3 regions of the Enterobacter cloacae complex sp. HYC074_NIDB genome follow, and region 1 is predicted to be linked to each of the others. Evidence: predicted binding sites of a transcription regulator. Region 1 holds the regulator's gene; each other region holds the start of a gene.

Region 1 (4,977 bases):
CGATGTAAATCGGCACCAGCGTGATAGGACGGGTACCGCCACGCAGCATGGCCTGAATGGTCATCGACAGCGTGCCGGTCTTTGGATCGAGCAGACGACCGGTACGCGAGCGACCGCCTTCAACAAAGTACTCCACAGAATAACCGCGGCTGAACAGCTCGCCCAGATACTCCCTGAAGACGGTGGAGTAAAGCTTGTTACCTTTAAAGGTACGACGAATGAAGAACGCACCCAGACGGCGGAAAATCGGGCCTGCTGGCCAGAAGTTCAGGTTGATACCGGCAGCAATATGCGGTGGCACCAACCCCTGGTGATAGAGCACGTAAGAGAGCAACAAGTAGTCCATGTGGCTGCGGTGGCAGGGCACATAGACAATCTCGTGGCCGTCGTGCGCTAACTGACGCACGCGTTCGGCGTTGTGGACGTTAATCCCCTGATAGAGGCGGTTCCACGTGAAGCCGAGGATACGGTCAGAGAGGCGAATCATCTCGTAGGAGAAGTTCGCGGCGATCTCTTCCATCAGCGCGATTGCGTTTTGCTGCGCTTTCTCGTGCGAAATTTTCTTGCTGCGCGCTTCATCTTCTACGGCACGGGCAATCGCTTTGGAAGCCAGCAGCTTGTTGAACAGATCCTGACGTGCCGGGAGACGTGGTCCAACGGCCGCCAGACGCTGACGTGCAAAGTGCATACGCGCAACGCGCGCCAGCTTTTGCGCAATGATTTTGTCAGTGCCGTGTTCATCCGCCATGCGGCGCAGTGAAACGGAAGGTGAGAAGCGGACAAAACTGTCGCGTCCCAGCCAGGAGACGGCGAAAAACTTCTGAATGCCGTTGAGCATACGCAGCGGCGGGTTCTCTTCCCCTTTTTCGCGCCCCGGACGACGGCCAAACATCACCGACACCGGCACCATCTGCACGTCCAGATCGGGGTTGCTGCGGTGCAGATCGAGGTAATCATGGAACAGCTTAATGGACTCTTCTTTCGGCGTGTAATAGGTGAACACGCGCGGCCCGCCATGGATGAACACGTAGCGTGGCAGCAGCGTACCGTCGACTTCCAGCGGTTCAAGTGGGTCAGGTAAATCGTGCGCCAGACATTGAGCGCGAAGCGTCAGCAGGTCTGCCTTCGAGTTATAAGGCAAAACGTACATAATAGGGCGCGACGTATCGAGCCCTAATTCCAGCGCAGGTTCTGCTGGGATAGACTTACTTTTTACCAGGACGCTTAATGGTAAATTAAGTAATTTGTAGTAAATTCGTGGCCAGCCGGACATAAACGATGTAAAGCCTCTGGTTAATAATGCAATTGCGGCGCAAGGATAACAGAAAGCGCGCAAAATTTCTGTTGTTACCCGTCATACTTCAGGTTGCAGCAAAACGCGCTGCGGCTTTAGTTACAGACGCTATTTATCATAAAAGGTTCTTTTAATGGCCAATAATACCACTGGGTTAACTCGAATCATTAAAGCTGCCGGTTATTCATGGAAAGGTTTCCGCGCTGCATGGGTTAATGAAGCCGCTTTCCGCCAGGAGGCGGTTGCTGCAATCGTTGCCGTTGTCATCGCCTGCTTCCTTGATGTTGATGCTATCACCCGCGTACTGCTCATCGGATCTGTCTTTCTGGTGATGATAGTGGAAATTCTTAATAGCGCTATTGAGGCCGTTGTTGACCGAATCGGGTCGGAATTCCATGAATTGTCTGGCCGGGCGAAAGACATGGGTTCCGCTGCCGTACTGCTGGCGATTATCACTGCGGCGATCACCTGGGTCACGCTGCTTTGGTCGCATTTCCGATGAGCCTCGAGGAATAATTAAGTCCCTGGTTTTTTGTGCAGTTTTTGGTTCCAAAATCGCCTTTGACTGTATATACTCACAGCATAACTGTATATACACCCAGGGGGCGGTATGAAAGCGTTAACGACCAGGCAGCAAGAGGTGTTTGATCTCATTCGGGATCATATCGGCCAGACGGGTATGCCACCCACGCGTGCAGAAATTGCGCAGCGTCTGGGCTTCCGTTCTCCTAATGCTGCCGAAGAGCACCTTAAAGCGCTGGCGCGTAAGGGCGTGATTGAGATTGTTTCCGGCGCCTCACGCGGTATTCGTCTGCTGGTGGAAGAAGAGAGCGGTATTCCGCTGGTGGGTCGCGTAGCGGCAGGTGAACCTCTGCTGGCGCAGCAGCACATCGAAGGGCACTATCAGGTTGATCCAGGCATGTTCAAGCCGAGCGCCGATTTCCTGCTGCGCGTTAGCGGAATGTCCATGAAAGATATCGGTATTCTGGATGGCGATCTGCTGGCGGTACACAAAACGCAGGACGTGCGTAACGGGCAAGTCGTGGTGGCGCGCATTGATGATGAAGTGACGGTTAAGCGCCTGAAGAAACAAGGCAATACCGTGCAGCTTCTGCCTGAAAACAATGAATTCTCCCCGATTGTGGTGGATCTCCGCGAGCAGAGCTTCTCTATTGAAGGACTGGCGGTCGGCGTTATCCGCAACGGTGAATGGCTGTAATCTCTTCCTGACAGGCTGTAGTTCCTCTACAGCCTGGCCTGTTTTCTGATTCCGGTAATTTCCATGGCATTGCTAACTTCTGCCGATAAGGCGTTGTGGCGTCTTGCGCTACCGATGATTTTTTCCAATATTACCGTTCCTCTGCTTGGGCTGGTGGATACGGCGGTTATCGGGCATCTCGATTCGCCGATTTATCTCGGCGGCGTCGCGATCGGCGCAACGGCGACCAGCTTTCTCTTTATGCTGCTGCTTTTTCTGCGCATGAGTACGACGGGCCTGACGGCCCAGGCGTATGGTGCAAAAGATCCCCTGCGTCTGGCGCGTGCGCTGGTTCAGCCGCTCATTCTGGCATTCGGTGCCGGCGCGTTAATCGTTCTGTTGCGTACGCCGCTGATTGATCTTGCGCTCCATATTGTAGGCGGCAGCGATGCCGTACTGGAACAGGCCCGGCGGTTCCTCGAAATTCGCTGGCTCAGCGCGCCCGCTTCACTGGCAAACCTGGTCCTGCTGGGCTGGCTGCTGGGCGTGCAGTACGCCCGCGCGCCGGTGATCCTGCTGGTGGTGGGCAACCTGCTTAACATTATGCTCGATCTGTGGCTGGTGATGGGGCTGCACATGAACGTCCGGGGCGCGGCGCTGGCCACGGCGATTGCCGAGTACGGTACGCTGCTAATTGGTTTGGGAATGGTCTGGCGCGTACTGGCGATGCGCGGTATCACCCTGGATCTGCTGAAATCGGCCTGGCGCGGCAACATTCGTAAGCTGCTGGCGCTTAATCGCGACATCATGCTCCGTTCGCTCCTGCTGCAACTCTGCTTTGGCGCCTTAACCGTTTTTGGTGCGCGTCTTGGGCCTGAAATCGTCGCAGTCAACGCAGTGCTCATGACGTTACTGACCTTTACCGCTTACGCGCTGGATGGTTTTGCTTACGCCGTCGAGGCGCATTCAGGGCAGGCCTATGGCGCGCGTGAAAGCGGCCAGTTACGTGAGGTCTGGCGTGCTGCCTGTCGTCAGGCGGGCCTGGTGGCGCTGGTCTTTGCTCTGGTGTACGCCTGTTTTGGTGAGCATATTGTCGCGCTACTCACCTCGTTGCCCGCGCTACGTGAGCTGGCCGATCGCTACATCCTCTGGCAGGTAGTATTACCGGTGGTGGGCGTGTGGTGCTATTTGCTGGACGGCATGTTTATTGGTGCGACGCGAGGGGCGGAGATGCGCAACAGCATGGCCGTCGCGGCGGCGGGGTTCGGCCTGACGCTGCTGACCCTGCCGTATCTCGGCAATCATGGTCTGTGGCTGGCGTTGGCGGTCTTTCTCTCACTGCGTGGCCTTTCGTTGGCCGTTATCTGGCATCGTCACTGGCGAAACAATACCTGGTTTCCAGCCCCGCACGATATATCGTAACGGTTAAAGATTCCGAATATAAAAACAACTACCGAATCCTTAACTACAATAATAATCACGTCCAGCAGAAAAGAACGTAGCGGGCGATACTCATAGACGCTTAACACGAGGACACGATTATGAATAAAGACGAAATCGGCGGCAACTGGAAGCAATTCAAAGGTAAAGCGAAAGAACAGTGGGGTAAGCTGACAGATGACGATATGACCGTCATTGAAGGTAAGCGCGATCAGCTGGTAGGTAAAATCCAGGAGCGCTACGGTTACGAAAAAGATCAGGCGGAAAACGAAGTCAAAGACTGGGAAACCCGTAACGACTACCGCTGGTAACCGGTACTATCCCCAAGGGCGGCCCTGAGCCGCCTTTTTCTTTGGCTTTAACGCGGCTTTTTCTTCACCAGGATAGAGTGATCGTGCTGACAGTCATCCTGATGACGGCATGACTCCACCTCCACGCAGGCAGAACATAAGCCGTGGGCTTCAATCACGTTATGTCGCAGCGCAAAGCCCATTCTGGCTGCCAGCGTATGCATAATATCTTCCACACCTTCCGCACACTCTTCCTTCACCACACCACAGCGATCGCAGATAAACATGGCGGACGTGTGAGTTGGCTGGTCAAAAAGATGGCACAGCACATAGCTGTTTGTTGATTCCACTTTATGCACAAACCCTTGCTCCAGCAGAAAATCCAGCGCCCGATAAACGGTCGGCGGTTTTGCCTGCGGCTCGCTTTCACGCAGCAGATCGAGCAGATCGTAGGCGCTGATGGCGCCCTGTTGCAGGCTCATCAGACGCAGTACCTCAAGGCGCTGCGGGGTCAGGCGCACATTGCGTTGCGCGCACAGCTTTTCAGCTTGCGCTAACAGCTCTTTTGTGGACTTGTCCATCGGGCACCTCGGATGTGGTAAGGGGTGAAAACTCTCACTTTATCATGTTCTGCTAAAAACACCGAGATCCGCCAGGCTGTGCTATACCTGACGCATCGCAAATCAGGAGATCGCAAAATGAAAAGACCTGACTGTATTCGGCACTGGCGGGACGTGGAAGGCGCTGATGACGCA
Region 2 (4,977 bases), 2.1 Mb from region 1:
TCAACGCTCATACCTGGCTTGATGTAGTCGCTCAGGTTGTCCAGCAGCAGGACACGTTTCTGGTTGTCACGGATCTTCTTCTCTACGTCCTGGATTTCGCGCTGTAGCTTGTTTTTGCGGCGGAACAGGCGGACGAACTCCAGAACATCCTGGAACGAAGGCTTGGTAGTTTCCATTTTTACACCCCTGATAATGTGAGATTCGGATTCGTTAAAGCAACCGTTTTAACAGACAGCGGCTGCGAATGACAATGAGTATATCGTTTAAAACCATCATAACCCTAATTGTTGCTGAATCGAAGCAGCAGGCATCACATACGCTTTTTATTTGCGCAGAGCCCGGCAAATCAGCTGCGATAACAACTCCAGCTGCCGCGCCAGCTCCATACTCAGCCAGACATAACCATGGATGGGCGTTTCCGCCACATTGTCGCCCTGGCGCTCATTCATCAGCTGTTTGAGCTCGGCGACGATTTCGTTCAGCCGCTCGCTGTTCGCCCGTATCGGCTGCGGGTTACCTTCATAGAGCGCATGAGCGATGGTCAGCAGGGTTTGTTGCGTCATCTGCTGCGTCTCTTTCAGCGTATGCGCGTTGAGCATCAGAAGATGGCTGGGGCGTGAGGCCCAGTGGGCATTGATTTGCAGTTCAAGCATACAGACCAGATTACGGCTGACCGTCTGAATAGCTTCAAAGATGGCTTTCTGGATATGGGTTTCTTTGCTTGCTGGCGTAATTAACCCGCGCATTTTGACCACATCATTGAGGATTTTTTGCAGATGCTTTTCCAGCCGCGGACGCTCAATCAGATTCGGCGAAAACCCGGCCTGGTAGACCCGGTTAAATGCCGTGACGTAGTTTGCCATCTGAATGCGCCAGTGCAGGAAGGCGCGCTGCGGCCAGATGCCGGTAAACAGCATGGCGAGCAACGAGCCGAGGATCACGTCCCCGCTTCGCCACAATGCCGTGGTCATATCGCCCGCCGGTGCGCCGACCACAACCGCGAGCGTAATGCCAATCAGCAGCGCCTGATACGGTTTCTTGCCAAGGGCCAGCCATCCGCAAAGAAACATCGCCACCGCGCACCACAGCAACATGAACGGAAACGAAATCAGCTCCAGCTTCAGGGCAATAAGCCCAAGCGCTGAGCCTAAAACGGTACCGCCTATGCGTTCGAAAGCGCGCGGGACCACGTTCCCCCAGAATGAGATCGGCCCCATCACCACCACCAGCGTGATCAGCGGCCACGTCCCTTCCGGGATATCCAGCAAACGAACCAGTACGAAGGTCAACACAAACGCCAGCGCAATGCGGCAACCGTGCACCACGCGATAATGTTTGTATAACCGAATTTCAAAAGGGGTTAATGACTTGTCGGGGCGCACACCCGTCTCCAGCTCTACGGCAAACCACAATTGTACTGTGTTTTCAGCCGGGTGGATCGCGCCCGGCTGAAAAACCCTGCGTTTCGCAGGATTATCCCACTTTGTGCTCTACCGGTACAAACATCTCAATATCCCAGTAGCCGTCAGCATTGCCATCGTTCAGATAGCGTTCGAAGCAGGGTTTTGCTGCAATCTGGAATTTGCTGTCTTCCAGCAGGGAGTTGAAGAACTGATACCACGGCGTGGCGAAATCATGATTTTCGACGCGCGCGGCAGCAATAGCATACTCTCCGGCAGCAATTTCGGTCATCATCACCCCTTCGCTGTTTTCAGGAATAGTGAAATCGTCTACTACCGTTACGGCGGTAACGCAGCGGAGCTTTTCTGCCGGCACGTCATCCGGATTGTCATAATAAACGGCCACCCACTCCTGCGGCTGAATATGACGACCATCTACCCACATGACCAGCTGTTCAAATCCCTGCTTGACCGTCTTTTCCCACGGCCCCACGAGATGAAAGCCTGCAATCGTACGTTTCTGTTGCTGCCTGATGCTGTAGTCCATGCTGCCTCCGTTTATTACTGTATATATATACACTGTAAAGCAGAATCGAGATTATCGGCAATCCAGGAGTGTTTATTATGTGAGCAGACTCGCAACACTGCCAGTCTGCCCGAAAAGGTTAGAGTTTATGATGCAGATAATCGCCAAGACGGGAGAAAAGTCCACCCTTTTCAACGCTTTCCAGCGTAACCAATGGCCAGTGCGCGACCACCTTGTCACGATCGTACAGCTGGATCTCCCCTACCCGCTGATGCGCTGCGATCGGCGCTTCCAGCTCTTTTTTATCCATCACGTATTTCGCCTTGATGTTCGGCACTTCCGATTTGGGTAATGCCAGCCAGAAGTCCTGATCCGTGCCCAGCGCGATCTGCTCTTTATCGCCGTACCAGATGCGCTCGGTTCCCACTTTTTTACCGTTATGCAGGATCTGCACCGTATCAAAATTTTGCTGTCCCCAGTGCAGCAGCTTGCGCGCCTGATCTTCACGTCCTTTCGGGCTGTCTGCCCCCATCACCACCGCAATCAGTCGACGCTGACCGTCCACCGCGGAGGCAATCAGGTTAAAGCCCGCGCCCGAGGTGTGTCCCGTTTTCAGGCCATCCACGTTCATGGTCTTATCCCACAGCAGGCCGTTGCGGTTCTGCTGGGTGATGCCGTTCCAGGTCAGGCTCTTCTCGCTGTACATGTGGTAGAACTCAGGCTCGCCGTGAATGATGGCCCGGGAAAGCACGGCGAGATCGTAGGCGGAGCTGTGCTGACCCGGTGCATCCAGCCCGTGTACGGTTTCGAAGTGGGTATCGCGCAGGTTCAGCTTTTCAACGTAGTCATTCATCATCCTGACGAACTGCGGCTGACCGCCCGCCACGTGATCCGCCAGCGCCACGCAGGCATCATTGCCGGAATCAACAATCAGGCCGCGGCTGAGATCGCGCACGGAAACCCGATCGCCCTCCTTCAGAAACATCAGCGACGAACCGTCAAAGACCGGATTGCCTTTTGCCCAGGCGTCACGTCCGACCGTCACAATGTCATCGGGGCTGATGCGGTGGCTATCAATGGCGCGATCGACAACGTACCCCGTCATCAGTTTGGTCAGGCTCGCCGGATTGCGCTGCTGATGTTCGTTGCCCGCCGTTAAGATTTGACCCGTGGTGTAATCCATCAATACCCAGGAGCCAGCCTGGATGGCAGGCGGCTGAGGTGAAAAATCCAGCGGCTCGGCAGCCAGCGAGGATGAAATACTCGAAGCGAGTAAAGAAACAGCAATAAACAGACGGCGTTTCAACGGTATATCCTCAGGTCAGTAAAAATCGATGACCTTTTTACGGAAGTTCTGATGTCGTTACCTGCCTTAATTGCAAAAAAATGTGACAGCACGCAGATTTTTTCGGAACAAATCTCGCAAATTTCTTGCCTGACGGTGCTTTTTGTTCGGACTGCTCACCCCAATCGTTTACCATAGAGACGTCAACTTTTAACAGGATGAGATTACTGGAATAAACACCAGAGATTTATTCCATGCCTTGTTGATTTCCCCCTACTTCATTCATTACAATAAGGTGGTGGATAATTGTGTATCGTTGTAAGAAACCTCTTTTAAACGCTCAATAAATCGGTTCTGGGTTAGCTTTCCTGATTTTAGTTATCGTTCTACCTGAGAAAAAAGTCAAAAATTATTGATTTCATATTACTATTGTTATTCAGACGTCCAGTTAATTTCAAAATACTTGTTCAACAGCTCGTGTATTTAGTGAAAAAAATTAACTTTCCATATCGATTTTGGAACTTTCGATAAGGGCTATGGGAAAATACCACTCGAGATTTAATATCTTTAACCATTCGCCACAAGTGAAGGTTTTTCAACTAATATTATTTGTTTTATTATCACTTCAGCTATTATGAAGCTGGATAACATTCCCCAAATGAAATAGCTTCATTCTGATATACCTGCCTCACCATAAACTTTACTTACGCTGCGTCCCAATTCGTGCACTTTCAAAACAATGCTCAAGGAGTGCATATACGGAAGTTTATTTTTACCTCGACAACCTGCGTCAAGGTTGAAATTATTATATTTGCTTAACAAACATGTTCACAGTCAGATTTATCAATATTTTTAAGCATACTCCCAACTTAAACTACATTAACAGACGCGGTTATCAAACGCATGGAAAAATATTTACAAAGACTTTCTATAAAATGCTGACAAAGCATCTCTTTCAACTCCAGTTATAAACACATAATCAGGTCTAAAAGCTTTAACAAGATTTTTTATTGTTGAAGCATCAACTTTTCCATAATGAACCTGGAGCGTTTCCTTAAACGCCTGCACCATAAATGGAGACTTCGCTGTGCCAAATGAATCACGTAACCATAGTACTTTTACATTATTTAACGCTCCATTTGAAATAAACAGCACTGGTGATGAAGGAGCGCCAATTTGTGAAAATTTTGATTTTGATATAAGCTTACCCGATTCAAAATCATACTTCTTTATAATTAAATTATCAATAGACTTATCTTTGTGCAAAACAACTTGATCCTCGATAAATTTATTAATACGAAGAAATGCAGCTAAGTCACCGGCCCGGCTATTTTTAAGATAGAAATCATTTTCGGTTGGTTCAGCATGAAAATTAAGATCAGATCCATCAAGAGTTTTAACCAAAGCACTGAATGCAACTACCGCACCTAACTCATTCCAGTGAGTATCGGTATGGAAATACATTGGCATAATGAACTTTGATTTAGCAATTTTGAAAGCATCGTAGGTATTAACAAATAGAAGATTTTGCCCCGCAGTTAATGTTTTTAGTATTTTTTCATCACTTTGCCTATTCCAAGCGGGTGTTTTTTCACTATAAACACTGTCCTTATCGGGTCCAATTATAACTCTAAATTCCTTCACTCCGCATCGCTTAAAGAAATTATTCCACTCATACATATTGTTGTGAATTGCATTTATTGTTGAATTTATTTTATCGTCCACACCCCGGATTTTTGTCGTTATTGGGGATGATATGTCATCCC
Region 3 (4,977 bases), 1.3 Mb from region 1:
ACCGAAACGGTAAGAAACACCAACGCTCAGCATGCCGTTGTCTGGACGAACGCCAACGGTAGCACCGTCACCAATGTTGTTAACCCACTGGTATTCCAGACGGGTAGCGATGTCACGGGTCATTGCCCACTCAACGCCACCAGCGAATACTGGGGAAACACCCGTGTCGTGGTCGTCACCAGCGATGCTGTTGCTGGAGTCTGCACGCCATACCATGCCGCCCAGACGGGTGTACACGTCCAGATCGTCAGTTACTGGGTAACCCAGTTTAGCGGTCAGCTGTACGCCTTGAGCTTTGAAAGCGCCATTTACGTTGTCGCCTTTGTAAGGCATACGACCTAACCAGTCGTAACCCATTTCAAAGCCAACATACGGGTTAACCTGATAGCCACCGAACGCACCTGCACCCAGCTGGCTCTCGTGAGTAGGGCCATCGTTGTTCAGGCTGCTGTTGTACCAACCGGTGTCATGGAACTGAGACCAGCCCAGTTTACCACCTGCATACCAGGTATTATCTTTCGGAGCGGCCTGCGCTACGGTAGCGAAGCCAGCCAGTGCCACTGCAATCGCGATAGCTGTCTTTTTCATTTTTTGCGCCTCGTTATCATCCAAAATTTGCCATGAATATCTCCATCGGAGGAATCACGGTTAAATCCTTCACCGGGGGGCGTGGTCAAATATAAACCTACCGATATCTTCGGCTTAGGCCGAGCACCCCTGGCGATGTAAAGTCTACAACGTAGCTGAAAACTTACAAGTGTGAAGTCCGTCAGGCATATGAAAAAAAAAGTTCCGTATACCTAATATTTAACAATTTTTGAACGAATTTTGTGCAGTAAAATTAACGAGAACCGCGTCAGACAAGCCTTGCCGCAGTTTTGGCGCGTTGAACTTTTTTTGCATACTGCGGTCGAAAAAAATTCCAGGAAAACTCTTAAAATGACTCAATGGTACACATTTGAGTGAATTTTTAGCCCGGGATGTTGTCCTCTGCGATAGGAATCTCCACGAACTGGCCGCATGATGAAACCCATCGCGTTACCTTCTTCAGCCGCTTCAGTCAGACGCAAATGTTCCTCTTGCGACAGATCCTCAGGCAACCACCCAATCACGACGCTATAGTTCCCGGTACGTAATGCCCGGACCATCGACTCGACCGTATCGCAAGGGGAGAGTTGATTAATCTGCATCACCTTCGCTAACGGCAGCCCAGCCGACTGAACCCATTCGCGACTTAATTTTTGCTGTGGCGTCAGCCAGAGCTGCCAGCGAGACTGTTGCCCGAGCTGCTGCAAAAGCGGCAGGAGTAAGAGTTGTGTCAACAGCGGCTGGTCTTCACGGTAAACCACTTCACTGATAAGCCCTGTCGATTCACGCCCGATAGTATTCTGCGCAGCATTGCCTGCGGCAGAAGTAGAAGGTGTTAAGTGATTTGCATAGCCTGAAGTGTACATAATCATTCCAGCCCTGTAGTTACTGTATAGATATACAGTAACCCCTGTATGCATAAAGATCAACCTCATTTTCGGAAAGCGACTCGCAAATTTCATCCATTCCTGGTGAACATGAAAAAATCATCTTGCCCAACGGCAATAAGTTGCCTATTTTCCTGCTAACGGATCCGTTAGTAAGAAATATCGTGGTTACTGTATGATTTTTAATGGAATTATCATGAAAAAGATATCTTATGAGCGGATTTATCAATCTCAAGAATACCTCTCTCCGCTGGGCGAAATTCATCATCGCGCCCTGTTTGGCGGTTATACCCTGGCCGTGGATGAAGCGGTGTTCGCGATGGTGTCTGACGGCGAGCTGTACCTTCGCGCCTGTGAGCAAAGTGCAAAATACTGTGTAAAAAACGCTTCCTCTTTTCTGACCCTGATGAAACGAGGACGCCCAGTGCTGCTTAATTACTACCGTGTGGACGAAGGTCTGTGGCAAAACAGGGAAAAACTGCTTCAGCTCTCCTCGTTTGCGCTCGATGCCGCCAGGAAAGAGCGCTACCAGCGCCATCAGCGTAACCGGCTTAAAGATCTGCCGAACCTGACCTTTCAGATTGAGGTCCTGCTTATGGAGGCGGGCATTACCAATGAAGAGACGCTACGACAGTTGGGGGCGAAGACGAGCTGGCTGAAAATGCGCTCTAAGAATAAAGCGCTGAGTATCCGGGTATTGTTCGCGCTTGAAGGCGCGATTGAAGGGTTACATGAAGCGGCACTCCCGGCGGATATTCGCCGGGAGCTTACGGAGTGGTTTAATGCGCTGCCTGAGTCGCAGGGCCATCATTCCGCCAGGTAGCGATCTGCTGTCGCAGCCGACAAATTTCCGGCAGCAAAGCGATAAGCAGGCCAATTTGCTGAAGGACCAGTGGAGCTTTGTTGTCGGTGCCTGGATCAAGGTGTGCGATACGTTGCACCAGTTCATCCAGTGCCTGGTGAACCCGTGGCTCATCCGCAGGTTGATGATGAAGCGCATCATCAACGTAGCAAACGGCGTCGTCCAGCAGCGCCAGGATGTCCGGATTCGTCAGTTTCTCTCGGTGGGCGCCAAGGGTAGAGATATAGCTGGTGAACGTGTGGTTCAGACACAGCAGGCGGAAGGCTGTCTCACGGATTTCTGCCGTAGCGCGCGGCTCAGTTGACATATTCGAGACAACGGAAGCCAGCTCTGCGTCAGTGTTATGCGCATCGCGACGGGCAATCCGATAGGCCAGACGGTTATCGCGACCCTGATGGTATTGCTCAAGAATAGCATCCAGGTAGCGGCAGTTGGCGTTCATTGCTCTGTCGGACACGCGCGGTAAATTTCGGAAACGCCAGTCAGGCCAGATAAAACTCACCGCCGCCCAGGCGATGGCGCAGCCGATTAGCGTGTCAATCACACGGGGGAGGGCCACCTCAAAGCCTTCACCCAGCAGATTGAAGCAGAGCAGCACCAGCAGCGTGATGAACATCGTGGCGTGGGCATACTGCACATTGCGGAAAGCGAAGAACAGTACACCGGTAATCACAATCAGGATCAGTTGCCCTTCTACGGATGGCACAAAGTAGAGCACCGGCAGCCCGATGGCGACCCCGACTAATGTCCCGACAATACGCAGCGCGAGCCGATGGCGGGTAGCGTTATAGTTCGGCTGGCAGACAAACAGGCTGGTCAACAGGATCCAGTAGCCGTGGTGCAATCCTGTTATCTGGATAAACGCGTAGCCGACGCACAGTACCAGCGACATCCTTACCGCATGGCGAAAGAGGGCGGATTCCGGCGTAAAATGACGGCTCAGGCGCAGCCACATATCGCTGAAACCGTTGAGACTGTCGTCGGCAAGCTGGTTGTCAGCGTCATTGCCCGGCATCGCCATCGCCTGTTCAGACTCAATGGTGGCGAGCTGAGCATCAATGGCTCTCAGGTTGTTGAGCAGGAATCCCAGGGCTTTGAACTGTTCCGGTGATGTCCCACTGGCCTGAACGCGATCGAGCGCTGCATCCAGGTGGCTGAATGCGCGTTCAAAGCGCGGATCGTGCTGATAGGGCGTGCGCAGCAGTATTGAGCGCGCAAGTTGCTGGCAGGCCTGAGACTGCATCGACAGCAGGCGCTGGAAACGGAACATCACGTCGCTATAGCGGAATTTCTCGCGCAGGTCAGCGTACTGCACATGCGAGGAGCTGGCGCGCTCGTGAATATCCTGGGCGACAAAATAGTAGTGCAGTGTGCGCCGTGTACCGCGCTGACCGCGATCGCCGCGCAGACGGGTGAGCAGAGACGCTTTGGTCTGATTCAGCGTGGCGACCAGCTGGCCATTTGCCAGCGCCAGATCGTACAGGGGCGCCTGACTGTCCTCTTCAATATCCGGATCAAACAGCCGGGATTTCAGCTCCAGATAGTGGGCCAGCTGTTCGTAACTGCGGGCAATGTTGTCCTGTAAGGCACGAACCGGAAAAATAAGATGCCCGGTTAAGGTCAGCAGGTTATACCAGATAGCGCCCAACAGCAGCAGGACCGGTTGCTGATACCACTGCTCGTAAAGAGAGACGCCCAGCATGGTGTAAATGGCAATCAGCAGGGCGCCAAACGCGATAGTGGCGTAGCGTTGCCCGAGGCCGCCGAGCAAAATGAAGCCGCTGGTGGACACCGTCAGCCCTAAGGCAAACAGCCAGGGCCACGGGAAAAGCAGCTCAACGGAGGCGGAAGCAATAAAGAAGCAGACCAGCGTGATGACCAGATTACGCAAACGACCGGCCAGGCGGTCGTCGAGATCCGCCAGCGCACCGGCCACCACCCCAAGCGTGAGGGGGATGGTGAGCTTCACATCATTCAGCCACCACGGCAGAGCGACGGTGCCGCAGAGGGCGATAAAAATCCTGACGTTATACAGCCAGTTACTGTTCCATGTATAGCGACGAAGCAGGGGGCTTAGCATGAGAGCGGCCAGTCCTTATTACTGAAAACGACGACGGGCATTGGCTTCACGCGCGGCTTGCGCGACTTCGACCGGGACAACTCGGCGTCCTACCGGCCACAGGGCGATGGTGGCAATTTTGAAATTAGCGATGCCAACCGGAATGCCAATAATCGTAATGCACTGGGCGATGCCGGCGAAAATATGCATCAGACACAGCCACCAGCCAAAGAAGATCAGCCATAAAATATTCAGCAGCGTGCCGCCGGTATTCATCAGGGCATTTTTTCTTTCCGGCTCCAGCTCATCCACGTGCACGGCTTCATTTCCATAAGGAACGAGGGACAGTTTGGTGATTTCCCAGCAGGAGCGCGTCAGCGGAAGGGTGAAGATGAGCACAATGCTCACCAGGGTGGCAAAAAGCCAGGAAAGGGTGGTGGCAAAACCGCCAAGGACAAAATTCAACACATTCAGAACGGTACGCATAAACCCTCATTTCCTTCGATATGATTAACGCCCGGTGATTGTAACGTTTTTTTGGGCTGGAGCACCTTAAAACTGGCAGTTAAACTGTCTGACAA

What was found. The regulator LexA, encoded in region 1, represses DNA repair genes until DNA is damaged. The targets are predictions, from matches to a motif close to TNCTGTATGTACATACAGNA.
Region 2: the regulator LexA is predicted to act here: its motif matches at 1,963-1,982, upstream of sbmC (DNA gyrase inhibitor SbmC).
Region 3: the regulator LexA is predicted to act here: its motif matches at 1,475-1,494, upstream of sulA (SOS-induced cell division inhibitor SulA).

What each region holds. Positions count from the first base shown of each region.
Region 1 is NZ_CP114214.1:392,448-397,424, forward strand. It holds gene plsB (glycerol-3-phosphate 1-O-acyltransferase PlsB) at 1-1,273, opposite strand, end outside; gene O1724_RS01910 (diacylglycerol kinase) at 1,428-1,796, shown strand; gene lexA (transcriptional repressor LexA) at 1,905-2,513, shown strand; gene dinF (MATE family efflux transporter DinF) at 2,577-3,914, shown strand; gene O1724_RS01925 (CsbD family protein) at 4,034-4,243, shown strand; gene zur (zinc uptake transcriptional repressor Zur) at 4,291-4,803, opposite strand; gene O1724_RS01935 (cupin domain-containing protein) at 4,921-4,977, shown strand, end outside.
Region 2 is NZ_CP114214.1:3,044,684-3,049,660, forward strand. It holds gene O1724_RS14815 (DUF496 family protein) at 1-176, opposite strand, end outside; gene O1724_RS14820 (FUSC family protein) at 324-1,382, opposite strand; gene sbmC (DNA gyrase inhibitor SbmC) at 1,474-1,947, opposite strand; gene dacD (serine-type D-Ala-D-Ala carboxypeptidase DacD) at 2,066-3,238, opposite strand; gene O1724_RS14835 (alginate O-acetyltransferase AlgX-related protein) at 4,127-4,977, opposite strand, start outside.
Region 3 is NZ_CP114214.1:1,738,167-1,743,143, forward strand. It holds gene ompA (porin OmpA) at 1-588, opposite strand, end outside; gene sulA (SOS-induced cell division inhibitor SulA) at 945-1,454, opposite strand; gene O1724_RS08440 (TfoX/Sxy family DNA transformation protein) at 1,672-2,298, shown strand; gene yccS (YccS family putative transporter) at 2,255-4,417, opposite strand; gene O1724_RS08450 (YccF domain-containing protein) at 4,436-4,882, opposite strand.